Regions from separate parts of the Parabacteroides sp. ASF519 genome, predicted to be linked through region 2. Evidence: riboswitches for the same ligand, from Rfam matches in the RefSeq annotation. Region 2 holds a riboswitch; the other holds the start of a gene.

Region 1 (7,952 bases), 2.4 Mb from region 2:
TTGCCGGGAAAGGCACAGAACTTAACGCCGAACGACACTGTCTCAAAAGAGGTTGTTATTGTTGATGGGCAACAGCTTAACGAAAAGCAATTGCAACGTTATTACCGTCAGTTACGCAAAGATTCCATCAGGGCCTATAAAAAGATCTGGTGGTCTGTCCTGGGTGGTCCGTCCTATACTCCGGAAGCATCGCTAGGTGTCGGAGGTGCCGTACTGGCCAGTTTCAGGATGAACAAAAACGATACGATTTCGCAGCGTTCTTTCCTTCCGGCAGGAATCAACCTCTCAATAAACGGTACGATCGTGGTGGCAGGAGCCGGAACTTTCTTCTTTAACCAGAATAAGTTCCGTATTTATGCCAGCTACGGATACAGGAACGAACCGGCCCATTATTACGGCAAAGGCTATGAAACCATTGAACATGTAGACAGAAGCGACTCGACAACCCGCTACCATAGAAGTTATTTCCAGATATATCCCCGTTTTGTCTGGGAAGTCCGTCCGCATTTTTACTTGGGAGGACTGTTCGATATCAACTTTACAAATGCATCGGATATAAATCTGGTGATGGAGCAAGACTACTATTTCAATCAGTTCAAACGGAAATACCTGAACGTGGGAATCGGAGGCTTGATTCAATACGACACAAGAAACGATGTCGCCACCCCCACAAAAGGAGTCTTGTTAAGCGGGAATATGAAAGCATTCGGAAAATATCTTGGAGGTGCCTATAACTACGAAATACTGGAACTTGAATACCGGCATTTTGTGAATGTATTCCGCCCGAGAAGTACCCTGGCATGGATCGCTAAAAGCCAGATAGGCATGGGAGATGTCCCCTACTCCGAATTACCTTCTTTCGGTTCGCCCTTCGACCTGCGCGGATATTACTGGGGTAAATACCGGGATAAATCCATGGCCTATGGCATATTGGAATACCGCCATATGTTCGGCTCACCGGAAAAATACAAAAGCGGAAACTTCTGGGCTAAATGCGGTTTTGTTGCCTGGATGGGAACCGGAACAATCGGTGACACTCCGTTCGACTGGGATAAATGGAAGCTGAATTTCGGTGCCGGATTACGTGTGCAAATGCAACCGGGCAAGAACTTCAGACTCGACATCGGTAAAGAGCCGGGACTGGATGGAGTTCAGGTTTATATGAACATGACAGAGGCTTTTTAACCGAATCTTCATTTTAGTCTTAGTAGGCTATTTGTCAATCGATTACAGTTTCCTCGTAATTCCCTCGTTTGGAAACTGTAGTTCCCTTACTAGGAAACCAGCGTTTCCTGCTTAGGAAATTCTGAGGGAACTGCATAAAAAAACATCCGCCGTCATTAGTTAGAGTAAATGACGACGGATGTTTTTTATTTCGGTTCGCAAGTGTGTTCGTTAAAACGATAGCTTCATCGAGAAGCGTACACCTTTTGTCTGAATACCCGGATTATCGCGGTAGGTCAAACGCCAGACATAATCGAGACGAAGGAACTTAAAGATATTCTCAATACCTACTCCGGCTTCCATATAAGGCGTATTACCCAATGTATAAGAACCTTCCGGGAACAGATACAAATCTTTGCCACCATAGTAAGGATTATTCTTATCGGTCAGATGACCATACATTCCACGGAATGAAAGAACCTCTCTCCATTTCAGTTTCTTTATCAGGGGAAGACGGTTCAAAAGAAGTCCGTTCATAAAATAAGTAACGTCCCAGGATGCATACTCGTCGCTGATGAACTCCATCGCATTCATATTGGTGTATGATTCAGGCTGGATTGTATAGGATAAGTTCGCGTTCGGCAATATCAATAACGGATAAGGAACTTTGTCCCACACCTTACCTGCTTTACCGATAATATCAAGATATCCGAAGGCCGAGAACCAGAAACGTTTCTGAATACCCAGGTCTGTACGGTTATAGGTATAGTCAGCACCTAACACCCCTTTTCTGGCAGTAATATGGTTCAATGTAATTACCGGAGCATCGAAAGTAATAGGATAACGATAGTTACGGGTCTGATAGAATTTCTCGTTCGGGGCATAACGGAATTTGAATTCCAGCTCCGTCATCGAGTAAGACTTTATAGGAGTAATGCGGCCATCTTCCTCTATCCGGTCGAAAACGGCATAGTCTGTCGAATATTCCTTTTTATTACGTAAAACCGCACCGTAAGCGATACCATTATAATGTTCGCGGTAATAAGTCAGTTCGGCATTTCTCAGATAAGTTGCACGGGTATCTCTCTGACGTTTCCAGGCCAGGAAGATATTATCTTTGTTGGTGTACATATATTGCTGTCCCAACTGGTTGATATCGTAAAGATATTCCAGACGGATAGAATTAACCGGAAATTCTTTACGGTATTCCTTCTTGTCATTGAATGAATACTCTATCAAGGCATCATACTTGATTTTCCGGTCTGTTGTACCATAAGCGGCATATCCTTCCAGGAATAATCTTTTACTGAAAGCAGTAGTAGTAGTTCCTCCGACACGGAAACGGGCTCCTTCGATCGCGTTACCACTGATAAAGGTATTGGCTGGTCCGAATTCGAATTTATTTTTAGCGGGGTCAGTGCTGGTTCCTATGTAACCGGAAGTCAGGATTGTAACAATTTTTTCTGTTACATAGAAAATAGGAACCGAACGTAACTTTTCCATCAATTTTTCAACCGTATTCTGTTTTCGTTTACCGGCTTCTTCCGGACGGTTCAAATCCCAGAAATCTTCTGTCTGCTTATAGGCGTTCTGCAATGTGATAATCGGAGCGCTCTCCTTAAATATCTCATCGCTTTCGGGCGGAAGGAAAGAATGGTTGCTGTATATGTTCAACCTTCGGGCATACATTCCCTTCGATTTTTCCGTCAGCTTGAAATCGACATTTATATCATCTTTGGTAATAATACGTGTACCATCTTCCGTCTTTTCGAATGTCTGCTCAATAGTCATTCCGCTGACGAAGTTCAGGTTGATGTTTTTAGGAACATTCAGGATTGCTTTCTTAACGAAATAAGTCGAATCGAGCGTAACGAAAAGATGTCCGGTAAATCCGAAACCTTCAGAAACGAAAGGAACGAATCCCAGGTCTACACATTTCTGTCCGTTCACATCCAGGGTGTCAAGTAAATAATACTTATAAAAGTTCGGCCCCATGCTAGACAACGGGCTTACAAAACGTTGCAGGAAAAGAGGAATATCATTCTTGAAGATATCCACCTCACGGAACACCTCTCCCAGAAACTGCTGCATACCATCCCGTGAAAATATTTCATCTACACCGGCCGCCTTTGCTCCCAGCACGACTCTTTTTTCTACTTTAGGATCTTTCCGATAGAAAATGCCTTCCACCTTTTCTTTCTCCGACACTGGCAAAATGGTCTTTCCGACATCCAGCGTATCGATATAATCGATCAGAAAATCGAATTTCCCGCCCTTACCATTCTCTTTTTTAGGTTTCGGCTGATAATCGTTCATCGCGAAAACCATCTTTTCATATTGGCTGTAACTGAAATAATCATGATTACGGGGATCATTACTTTCGCGAGATTCGATAACCTTCTTGACAAAAGCCACGGCTGGATTTTCTTTCTTGCTGTACTTCTCTTTCTTCGGCTTTACAATGACTTCACCCAAATCAATACTGGAAGGGGCCAAAGGTATTTTAAAATAATTCTTTTTACCTATAGCCACTTTCAGTTCTTTTTCGGTATATCCCAGATATGAAACGGACAGAGTCCGTGCATTGGACGAGGTAGTCAACGTAAACTTACCGTCATCATCAGTCGTTGTCCCGATAGTTGTACCTTTCAGTATAACTGAAACATATGGTAACGTTTCTCCTGTAATAGAGTCCGTTACTATTCCACTTATTATAGTGTTCTGGGCTTTTGATGCAAATGCAACCAAAACAAGTGCCAGAATAAAAACAATCTTTTTCCCCATTATTTTATTAACTCCCTCGTTAAACTCCGCAAAATTATAACAGATTCTTTTTTATGAATGTTCCAAATTGAACCGATTATATTCCAATTGACAACAAATCTCACTTAAAAGACCCAAAATAGATGTTTTAAAATGAATTTATACTACTAATAACAAAATTCCTTCTTTCCGTAACGGGAAGTTTCGGGACTTCAATCAATGTATATCCTGCATCTTTGTAGACATCTTTCATTACATAATATGTATCTATCGCTTCATTAAATGATTGTTTACGTTCTTTATCCGTATGATATATATTTTCCCAGGGAGGAAGTATGAATACCTGCCTGTTATACCTGTATTTATCGACAGCCAATTCTATTTCTTTCCGGTCGGTTAACCCAATCAACCTTGCATATGCCAGTGTATCAGGGATTCCTCTGTCAAAAAATAATATGCCTTCATTTTCTTTATGAGCCAGATATGATTCAACAGAACGTTCCAGCATCATACTGGTATATAAAACGGTATCTTTCCAGGGCAATGCGTCTCCACCCTGTTGCTGTTGTTCTTTGATAATATCCCGTGCTACTTCTTTTACTGTTTGATATCCAACTATTTTAAGTTCTTCAATTAATGATGTTTTACCCGTTCCTGGTCCACCGGTAATAACATACAAGCCTGTTTTTATCAACATGATTTGTCTTTTTATGACTATTATGCCAAAAGGAAATACAACCCGGAAGAAAAGCTGTTATAACCGGAATTGTAGATGCAAATATACTGGATTATTTTTTTAAACCTATCAATTCACTCTTAAATTTAACATTTCACTTTTGTTTTCTCTTATCAATCTTTCTACCTTTGTACACGAAAAGGGGTGCCATACTGTAAACGGGCTGAGATTATACCCTGTGAACCTGATGCGGGTAATGCCGCCGTAGGAAAGACAGACAAGGCTTTTCCCTCCTTTCGTGTGTAAATATGAAAACAGATACATTATATCGTTATCCGACTGCGTTAACCATTGCTGGTTCCGACAGCGGCGGAGGAGCCGGGATACAGGCAGATATTAAAACATTCTCAGCATTGGGAGTTTACGGAGCTTCCGTAATCACCTCCATTACGGCCCAAAACACACAAGGTGTCAGAGGCATACAAGCCATCTCTCCGGAAGTCTTGAAAGGCCAGTTGGATGCGGTTTTTGAAGATATTACCATCGATGCAGTCAAAATAGGAATGCTGCATAATAAAACGGCGGCAGAAATCGTCGTAAATGCAATCGATACTTATTCACCGTCGCGTATTATCCTGGACCCAGTGATGATTTCGACCAGCGGTAATAAATTATTGCAGGATGATGCCATAGACATAATTGTCCGGGAACTGTTCAAACGGACATCGCTGGTCACTCCCAACATCGACGAAGCTGAATTCTTGTCCGGAATGAAGATAACTTCCGAAAAAGAGATGTGCCAGGCGGCAGAGAAGTTGCTGTCTTTAGGTTGCCGTGCCGTATTAATGAAGGGAGGGCATTTAAAAGGAAAAGAGATGACTGATATATTATATGTATCGGAGGCTTCCCCTCTCCGGCTTTCGGCGGAAACTGTAATTACGACCAACGGCCACGGCACCGGTTGTACGTTGTCTTCTGCTATTGCCGCTTATCAGGCTTTGGGTAAGAGCCTGCCGGATGCCGTCAGACTGGCTAAAGAGTATATAACAAAAGCGATTACTGAAGGCAAAGATGTACGGACAGGACACGGGCATGGTCCCCTGAACCATTTCTTTGCTCCGGTTCCTTTAGTAAAAACAGAGATAAAAGGATAGTATGAAGCTGTTCGTAATCACAACTCCTTTCTTTTTTGAAGGGGAAAGCCGGATAATAACCCATTTGTTCAGGGAAGGAATGCAGCGTTTACATCTGCGGAAACCCCAAAGCGACATCGACAGGTTTCGTCTCTTACTGGACGCTATCCCTGCCGAATATCATTCACGGATTGTGTTGCACGAGCATTTCGAACTCACAACCGGATACCGGTTGGCCGGCATCCATTTGAACAGCCGGAATAATACCCTGCCGGAAGGTTTTGCCGGAAGCATAAGCCGTTCGTGCCATTCCTTGCAGGAAGTGCAGGATAACAAACAGTTGGATTATGTATTTCTGAGCCCCATCTTTCAAAGTATATCCAAAGAGGGATACGGAAACGGCTTTCCGATGGAGAGATTACGGGAGGCGGCTGCTTCGGGCATAATCAACGAAAAGGTAATTGCCCTGGGTGGAATAGAAGAAAAGAACATTCCGCTGATTGCCTCCTTACATTTCGGTGGAGCTGCCATTCTGGGAGCTTTGTGGGGCAAGGCCCCTTCTGTAATAAACGAGACATCTATAATAAAACGATACAAACAACTGGATATATGGCAATAGAATATCATTTGCGCAAGCACGAAGATAAAGGACAATTTATTCCACAGGGCAGTGGTGAACGCCTGATGTTTATAACCCACGGTACTTCTAAATACACGGAACGGGAAGAAGTCAAAATGGTTCTTGACGGCGGTTGTTCATGGGTACAGCTACGGATGAAAGGAAACATGAATATTTTTACAGCCAGGGAAATCGGGCAACTAATCAATGAGCATACAAACAAATGCATCTATTGTATAAACGATAATGCACGGATTGCTTTGAGATGCGGGGCGAACGCTGTTCACCTGGGGAAAGAAGATATATCAGTATCCGCCGCATGGGAAATGGCAAAAGAGCAGTTATTTCCGGGCGAAACCTTCTATATCGGCGCCACTGCCAATACCTTTGAGGATATCGAGCATGCTGTCGGACAAGGAGCTTCCTATATCGGCCTGGGGCCTTTCCGTTATACGGAAACGAAAAAGAAACTCAGTCCCGTTCTCGGTCTGGAAGGATACAGAAAAATAGTGCAGCAATGTAAGGAGGCTGGCTATAAAATTCCGATATTTGCAATCGGAGGAATCTGCCTGGAAGATGTTACCCCGTTAATGGAGACCGGAATTACCGGAATAGCCGTATCGGGAGCGATTATCCATGCAGAAGACCCCGTAGAAGAGACCCGTCGTTTTATTAATGAGATAAATAAATATTAAACATACTGTAATGGCAAGCAAGAAAAACATGCGTATTACCTATCCCGCATCGGAAAAGATATATATCCCGGGCGAAATCAACAAGATAAAAGTGGGTATGCGTAAAATCAAACTTCTGGATACCGTCACTATCGACGAAAACGGAGAGCAAGTTTTCAAGAAAAACAATCCGGTGATTGTCTATGACACAAGCGGTCCCTTTTCCGACCCTAAAATAAATATCGATATAAATGCCGGTATTCCCCGTGTCCGCGAAGAATGGTGTTCGAAACGTAAGGATATCGAACAACTGAGCGAGTTGTCTTCCGAATATGGCCGTGCCCGTCTGGAAGATAAAAGTCTGGACGAGATACGTTTCCCGAAGCGTCACCTTCCCTACCGTGCCAAAGAAGGTAAGAATATCACCCAGATGTATTATGCCAAACGGCGTATCATTACTCCGGAAATGGAATATGTGGCCATACGTGAAAACCAGCAAATCGAAGCCCTGGGACTGAAATCTTATATCACTCCCGACTTTGTCCGTAAAGAAATTGCTGCCGGACGTGCCATCATACCGTCCAACATCAACCATCCGGAGGCGGAACCGATGATTATCGGTAAGAAGTTTTTGGTGAAAATAAATACCAATATCGGTAATTCAGCATTGTCTTCCGGTATCAGTGAAGAGATTGAAAAAGCGGTGTGGAGTTGTAAATGGGGTGGCGATACCCTGATGGACCTTTCGACGGGTGACAATATTCACGAGACACGTGAATGGATTATCCGTAACTGTCCGGTTCCGATGGGAACAGTTCCTATTTACCAGGCTTTGGAGAAAGTGAACGGAAATGTGGAAGATTTGAACTGGGAAGTATATCGCGATACATTGATTGAACAGGCTGAACAGGGTGTGGACTATT
Region 2 (7,952 bases):
TCACGTGGCGGTCTTACCTGGTATGCAGACGGAAACGACCTGTCAGACCCTTCAAAACGTCATTTGACAGACCAGCCTGCCGGATCTACAGTAAACGGTAACATGGTTTACGATAACGGTGTAATCCAGCCGGGCGTTAAACAAGACGGTTCTGAAAACAAAACGATCATCACTGCCGGTGAATCATATTACAACCAATACGGTTGGGGATATTCCGGAAACATCACTTATGAAAACGCAATACAGAAGAATTCATATGTAAAGATGCGTGAACTGAGCCTTGGTTACAGATTACCGAAAAACATCACTTCCAAATTCGGTTGTAAGAACTTGATGGTTTCCGTATACGGTCGTAACCTGTTCTACTTCTATAAGAGCCTGAAAGAATTCGATGCAGAATGTACGGACGGTACAACCTGGATCACGCAGGCACAGATTGGTGGTTCAACAGCCACAACACGTTCATTCGGCTTCTCATTACGTGCAAGCTTCTAATTGACGAAAAATAATATAGAATATTAAAATTGAAAGATTTATGAAAAAAATATATGCACTCGCACTTGGATGTGCTGCCCTTCTGGCAACGTCTTCCTGTAGTGACGACAAATTCACGGATCAATATCAGGACCCGTCAAAGACACAGACGGTATCATGCCCGGCCTTGATGGTTGGAGTATGGCAAGCCTCTAATACATGGATGAATCCGGTCTATTACAGATATTACGTATCTTCCACCACTTCCGGGTTATTCTCCGGAGTGATCGGTCATACAAACAGTAAAGACCGCTTTGCCGGTGCTGGCCAGGGTTACTTCAACGAACGTTGGAGAAACTTCTACAACACTGTCACCCAGTACAGGGTGTTGGAAACCGAATTCAACAACCTTCCGGAAGAAGAAAAAGAAGACTATCGTATCTTCTTCTTGCTGGGACGTACGGTAATGGAAGAACAACTTTATGAAGTTTGTTCCTCCTGGGGTGGAGTACCATTCTCTGAAGCCGGCACATTATGGGCAACAGGAGACGTAGAAGCTTCCAAACCTAAATACGACTCGGATATCGATTTGTATAGAATGATCCTGAGCGACCTGGACGAAGTCAACACATACCTCAACGGCCGTTCGCTTACAGCCAATGCCAGTACTTACCTGAATGCAGAAGACTATGTGAACAACGGTGATATCACCTTATGGCGTAAATATGTGAACTCCCTGCGTTTACGTGTAGCTACTCACCTGGCTTCTAACGGCGACCTGGTAAGTGAAGCACGTGCTGCGATCAAAACCATGTTGGAAAATCCCGGTACTTATCCGATGGTAGATCTAAACTCTGATAATATCACAGTGCCACAAACCGACGATGACCAGTTTGATTTTGACCGCGACCTGCAAAATGCAATCGAGAATTCAACTTACAACCGCATGTCCGGCCCAATGCAACGCGCATTGAATGCCAACACCAATAATCCGGACCCACGTTTGGAAGTCTTGTATGACAGTAACTGGAATAACGAATATATCGGCCTCGATCCGTCTGAAACACTCACGGAACAGGAAACGAATATGAGTATCTCTACACATGGTACGGCTAAATATTACGCAGCCCTGGATACATCGACCTTCACCCGTAACCCCGGATTCCCGGGACTCTGGATGACAGCAGCCGAAGTTGCTTTCATGAAGGCGGAGGCCTATGCCAACAACTGGGCTACCGGTAATGCCAAGAGCGAATATATCAACGGTATAAAACTTTCCACTGAATTCTATTTCGATTTGAATTCAACCGGTACCTACCGTGATCCGTTAACTCCTCCCTCAGCAGCCGAAGTTGAAGCATATGCTGAAACACAATGGGACGCCAGCAATCCGCAAAAGAGTATCCTGACACAGCGTTGGATCCATCACGGTGCTATCCAGGAATATGAAGCATGGAATGTTGTCCGCCGTACCGGATATCCGGAAATTTATTTCAAACGCGACCCGCAGTCTGTCGCAACTCCGCTTCCTCTGGACCGCATCCAGTATCCGGCTGACGAAAAAGACTATAACTCAGCCAACCTGAATGCCCATCTGGGAGGTAAGGAAGACAGCTGGTACGCTCCTTTGAACTGGATGAAGAGCAATTGGTACACCACTGTTGAATAACAAATAAACAGAGATATATCCACAGTAAATAATTACAACATAATTGATGGAAAATTGTGGAGTCGAAACCGCCCCGAAGTGATTCGCGGCGGTTTTTTCCATTTGTACAATTCCCTGACTTTCCTTATCTTTGTGCCCCGAATACAAAGGGGTGCTTGCCACGTACCGATACAGTACGTGCCGCAGGCTGAGATTATACCCATATTACCTGATACGGATAATGCCGGCGAAGGGAATTGTAAAACATGGTATACTTCTTCACACAACACACCTCTCCTATTCACTTATCAGGTTTTTAAACATTAAGGTAAAAAGGATGAAAAGTGTATTGATTATCTGTGCCGGATCTCTGGCAACATTCGCAGCAGCGGGAAACCGTCCCGACCCTGTCGATTCTCTCAAAATTTCACGTGACTTATCGCTGGACGAAGTAGTCGTCACCGCCACCAAAGTAGCCAAAGGTACTCCGGTGGCTTACAGCGAAGTATCCAAAGACGAACTCAGCCGCAAAAACGATGGCCAGGGTATCCCCTATCTCATCTCCCAATCCCCTTCCGTCATCATGACTTCGGACGCCGGGACAGGTATCGGCTATTCGGGCTTCCGTATCCGCGGCACAGACGCCAACCGCATCAACATCACGGTCAACGGCGTACCGGTCAACGACTCCGAGTCTCACACCGTTTTCTGGGCCAACATGTCCGATTTCGCATCTTCCGTCGATAACATACAGATACAACGGGGAGCCGGGACATCGACCAACGGAGCCGCCGCCTTCGGTGCCACCGTCGCCATGCAAACGCAAAAGCCGGACCTGAAACCGTATGCCGAATACAGCCTTTCGGCAGGTTCGTTCGGAACCGTCAAAAACTCAGTCAAAACAGGAACCGGGTTACTCCGGGATCATTTCGTTTTCGACGCCCGCTACTCCAACGTCCAAAGCGACGGATACATCGACCGGGCAACAGCCAATATGCACTCTTATTTCGGCTCAGCCACCTATTACGGCGACAACACTCTGGTCCGCTTCCAGACATTCGGCAATATAGAAAAAACGTATCAGGCCTGGAACGGTGTCCCTTCCATTTATCTGGACAACGACCGGACCTACAACCCCTGCGGAGAATATAAAGAAAACGGCGTTAAAAAATTCTACGATAACCAGACAGACAATTACCGGCAACAGAACTACCACCTGATGGCAAGTCAGCGACTGAGCGACCTGTGGAATATGAACCTGACACTCCATTACACACATGGAGAAGGATATTACGAAGACTATAAGCCCAATGAAGAATTTACAAAATATAAACTCCCCGAGTCTTATATCAACGGGAAAGGCGACACAATCGTCAAGTCCGACCTCGTCCGCCGTAAATGGCTGGACAACGACTTTTACGGTATCGTTTACAGTGCGAACTATCGTTCCGAACGTCTCCAGATGAGCTTCGGTTCAGCTGTCAATAAATATGTAGGCGACCATTTCGGCCGTGTCATGTGGGTCAAAAATGCAGAAGCACTCCCCTCGCCTGACTACGAATATTACCGTAACAGAGGGAACAAACTGGATTATAACTTTTACGTAAAAGGCAACTACCGGTTCCACCCCTACCTGAACGGATACCTCGACCTGCAATACCGTGGCATCCATTACACGATCAAAGGAAGTGACGACAATACCGGTAAGGAAATCTACGTCAACAAAAACTGGAACTTCTTCAACCCGAAAGCCGGTATCAATTTCCAGAAAGGCGGTCATAATGCTTTCGTCTCTTTCTCCGTCGCCAACCGTGAACCCAATCGCGACAATTTTACGGAAGCCGCAGTCAACGAACGTCCTACTCACGAAACACTCTACGACTACGAAGCCGGTTACAGCTTCGGCAACCAGCGTTTCCGCGCCGGAGCCAATCTTTATTTTATGGACTACAACAACCAATTGATCCTGAGCGGCAAAATCAGCGAAATCGGTGAAGCATTGACCAGCAATATCAAAGACAGCTACCGCATGGGAATTGAACTGACCGGAGGCGCAAGTATCACCCACTGGCTGGACTGGAACGGAAACATCACTCTGAGCCGTAACAAAATAAAGAATTTCACTCATTACATAGATGACTTCGATAACGGAGGCCAGGCAAGTTATTATCTGGGAACAACCGACATCGCCTTCTCTCCCGGCATCATCGCCAACAGCATGTTCGATTTCAACCTGAAAGGATTCTCCGCCAGCTTCAACTCACAGTTTGTAGGCCGTCAATACATCGACAATACCTCCACCAAAGACCGTTCCATCGATCCCTATTTCGTGAACAGCCTGCGTGTCGGATACGTTTTCAAACCGAAGTTTGTCAAGGAGATCGGCGTCGACGTCACCATCAACAACCTCTTCAACGAGAAATATGAAACAAACGCCTGGGTATATACCTACATCAGCAAAGGGATCGTCAACAAAGACGACGGTTATTTCACCCAGGCCGGCACAAACGCCATGGTCAGAGTAACAATCAGGTTCTAGAAAAATATAAATTATGGAACAACTATTAGAATATTTCGGTGTCATTACAGGTTTTCTCTACCTGTTATTAGAGATCAGGCAGCATAAAGCAATGTGGGTAGTAGGCTTCCTCACCTCCCTGGTCTACGTATTTGTCTTTTTCTTCTCAAAGATATATGCCGATATGGGGCTGAATATCTACTATGTTGCCATCAGCATTTACGGTTTCAAAAAATGGACCTGTACGAAAAAAAGCGTCACTGAAGAGAAAGTCTCCGATGACCTGATTTTCTACCGTCATATCACCTGGCCGTTATTAGCAGGGATAGCTTCCGCTATCCTAGCTATATACGCCTTATTATATTACGTACTTCATAACTTCACAGACTCCCCCATCCCGATGGGCGACGCCTTCACCACCTCCGTCGGCATCGTAGCCACCTGGATGCTGGCCCGCCGTATCATCGAACACTGGATCTTCTGGGTAATCGTCAATTTCGTATCCGTTTATCTTTATTACCTCCGTGGCCTCTATCCAACCATGTTTTTGTACATTTGCTACGCAATATTGGCCATCGTCGGATATTTCACCTGGAAAAAGAAAGGAATAAATAAAGAACGGATATGAAATGTTGAAAATAAACTCTACATTTGTGAGGTATTACAAACTTATAAAAAACAAAACCTTATGAATGTAATTCTTAAATCTGACATTGAATATAAGCAATGGCTCACCGATCTTAAATTCCGTATACGAAACAGCCAAATCAAAGCGGCATTGAAAGTTAATACAGAATTAATCAACCTATATTGGGAGCTTGGAAAGGAAATTGTTTCCAAACAGGAACAATCACAGTGGGGGGATGGCTTGATAAAACAATTAAGTTCAGATCTACAGCAGGAATTTCCTGAGATGAAAGGTTTTTCCACAACCAATATCAAATACATCAAAAGATGGTATTCATTTTATAACCAAGACATTACAATTGGTCAACAAGTTGTTGACCAATTACGGGAAACAGTTTCACAAATTCCCTGGGGACATAATTCACGTATTATCATTCAATGCAAATCCATTGAAGAAGCATTTTTTTATATACACAAAACAATTGAAAACGGTTGGAGCCGCAGTATTTTAGAATTACACATCAAACAACAAGACTACCAACGAACAAGGCATTCCGTATCAAATTTTTCCCGTTTGTTACCAACAGTCCAGAGTGACCTGGCCCAGGAATTACTAAAAGATCCTTACAATTTCGATTTTCTTACACTTACAGATAGCTATAAAGAACGTGAACTGGAAAATGCCTTAACCGACAATATCACGAAATTTTTAATTGAGTTAGGAGCTGTTTTTGCCTACGTAGGCCGCCAGATACCTTTAAAAGTAGGTAATAAAGAATTTTATCTGGATTTACTCTTTTATCATCTAAAACTACGATGTTATATTGTTATCGAGTTGAAAGCAACCGATTTCATACCAGAATATACCGGCAAATTAAGTTTTTACCTGACTGCAGTAAATGATTTATTGAAACACCCTGCAGATAATCCGTCAATAGGTCTGTTGATATGTAAAAATAAAGATAGCTTTATTGCCGAATATTCATTGAAAGGAATTAGTCAGCCCATTGGCGTCTCGGAATACGAACTAACTCGCCTATGTCCGGAAGACTTCAAGGGAAGCCTGCCTTCAATAGAAGAAATTGAAGCTGAATTAAAAGAATAAAGTTTAAAGAAAGGAATTAAATACAAATGGAAACATTATATGATTGTGTAGTAGTTGCTAACGGCAGTTTTCCGCAAACAGCGGGGCCGTTGGAATTATTAAAAGCAACACCCGTCATCATTGCCTGCGACGGGGCCGTGCAGAACCTTCATGAAAGGGGGTTGGTCCCGTCGGCCATTGTCGGCGACCTGGACAGTATTCCATCGGAAATGCTCCGGCTATATGCCGACCGTATCCATACCGTGGAAGACCAAGAGATAAACGACCTGACCAAGGCTGTACGTTTCGCCCACGCTTCCGGTTACCGGAAAATACTGATTCTCGGAGCTACGGGACTTCGCGAAGACCATACACTCGGAAATATCTCCCTGCTGACAGACTTTGCTCCTCTATTCGAAGTCGTGGAAATGCTCTCCGATTACGGTCGCTTCATCCCTGTCCTCCGGACAACAACGCTACCATGCACACCCGGCCAGCAAATATCCATCTTTTCCATGTATCCCTGCGGAGAAATAACCACCGAAGGCCTCCGATGGCCCATCACCCGACGGCGCCTGACATCCTGGTGGCAAGGCTCCCTCAACGAAGCCCTGGGAACCGAGTTTACCCTCACCTTATCCCCCGATGCCCGATTAATCATCTATTTCCAGTCCCCCGCATAATTTTCAATCTTCAATTTTCAATTAAAAAAAAATGCCCCGGAAGGATAACCACTCACTTCCGGGGACTTAATACACCCTCAATTTTACAACTTAGTATACTTAACCGAAGCCTCACGGCTTCACCTTTTATGCTGGTAATTTATTCAGCTGACAAGCCTTCCATTCGGGGAAGCCATCGATCTGATCGTTCAACTGAAATAAGAGCTTGTCGTCAGCCACTTGTTTCAAAATAGTCTTCGGAGCAAGAGGCAAACGCATGTCGTCCACTTCAAAAAAAGCTTTCAACAGAATCACGTCATATCCGTCACGAACTATTTCCTTCTTTATTACAACCGGCACTTTCAACTGAGCCAGATAATAAGCGGAACGTTCATAGGCGCACCATTTATTTCCTTCCAGATACAGATGCACTCCGTTCTGGTTGTCAATCTCGTTTACTAAAACGTATTCGACTTGTGCAGCATGTTCCATATTATTATTTTTATGCTTTTCCATAAATCATTCTGATGCAAAAATAGACTCTATTTATTATAATTCCACACGGTATACATATCAATTATGCATGTTGAAACTATCAAATAAAGCATTATCATCTCTTTTCTTCTGTAATTCTCTCAAATTAGCTGCTGCGTCTATCACACCGGCTTCTTTTGCCTGTTTCAGCAAAGTTTCTGCCCCGTCAAGATCGCCCTCAATTAATTTTATAACGCCACGGGCATGGATTGCTTCAGCCGAATTACCTGCTTTCGACAGATATTTTTTAGCGGATTCGTAATCACCTTTTCCTATAGAGATATTAGCAGCATTCAGATTAGCCACCGGATCAGAACTGTACATGCGTACAGCAATTTCAAATACATCATTATATTCCTTGCTTCCCGTTTCATAGCTGTTGGCTACGGCAAACATTTCACTCAG

What was found. Region 2 has a riboswitch for thiamine pyrophosphate ahead of C825_RS05990 (TonB-dependent receptor). Riboswitches for the same ligand answer to the same signal wherever they lie in the genome.
Region 1: it holds a riboswitch for thiamine pyrophosphate, as region 2 does, so the genes downstream of both, thiD (bifunctional hydroxymethylpyrimidine kinase/phosphomethylpyrimidine kinase) here and C825_RS05990 (TonB-dependent receptor) in region 2, are expected to answer to the same signal.

The regions. Positions count from the first base shown of each region.
Region 1 covers NZ_AQFV02000006.1:3,913,234-3,921,185, reverse strand. Annotated here, with positions in the region: gene C825_RS15420 (BamA/TamA family outer membrane protein) at 1-1,185, shown strand, start outside; gene C825_RS15415 (DUF5686 family protein) at 1,396-3,948, opposite strand; gene C825_RS15410 (AAA family ATPase) at 4,076-4,624, opposite strand; TPP riboswitch at 4,794-4,891, shown strand; gene thiD (bifunctional hydroxymethylpyrimidine kinase/phosphomethylpyrimidine kinase) at 4,912-5,757, shown strand; gene C825_RS15400 (thiamine phosphate synthase) at 5,759-6,355, shown strand; gene C825_RS15395 (thiamine phosphate synthase) at 6,346-7,050, shown strand; gene thiC (phosphomethylpyrimidine synthase ThiC) at 7,061-7,952, shown strand, end outside.
Region 2 covers NZ_AQFV02000006.1:1,508,866-1,516,817, reverse strand. Annotated here, with positions in the region: gene C825_RS06000 (SusC/RagA family TonB-linked outer membrane protein) at 1-495, shown strand, start outside; gene C825_RS05995 (SusD/RagB family nutrient-binding outer membrane lipoprotein) at 536-2,143, shown strand; TPP riboswitch at 2,281-2,396, shown strand; gene C825_RS05990 (TonB-dependent receptor) at 2,460-4,661, shown strand; gene pnuC (nicotinamide riboside transporter PnuC) at 4,675-5,268, shown strand; gene C825_RS05980 (PDDEXK nuclease domain-containing protein) at 5,329-6,372, shown strand; gene C825_RS05975 (thiamine diphosphokinase) at 6,399-7,034, shown strand; gene C825_RS05970 (hypothetical protein) at 7,161-7,529, opposite strand; gene C825_RS05965 (DUF3868 domain-containing protein) at 7,587-7,952, opposite strand, start outside.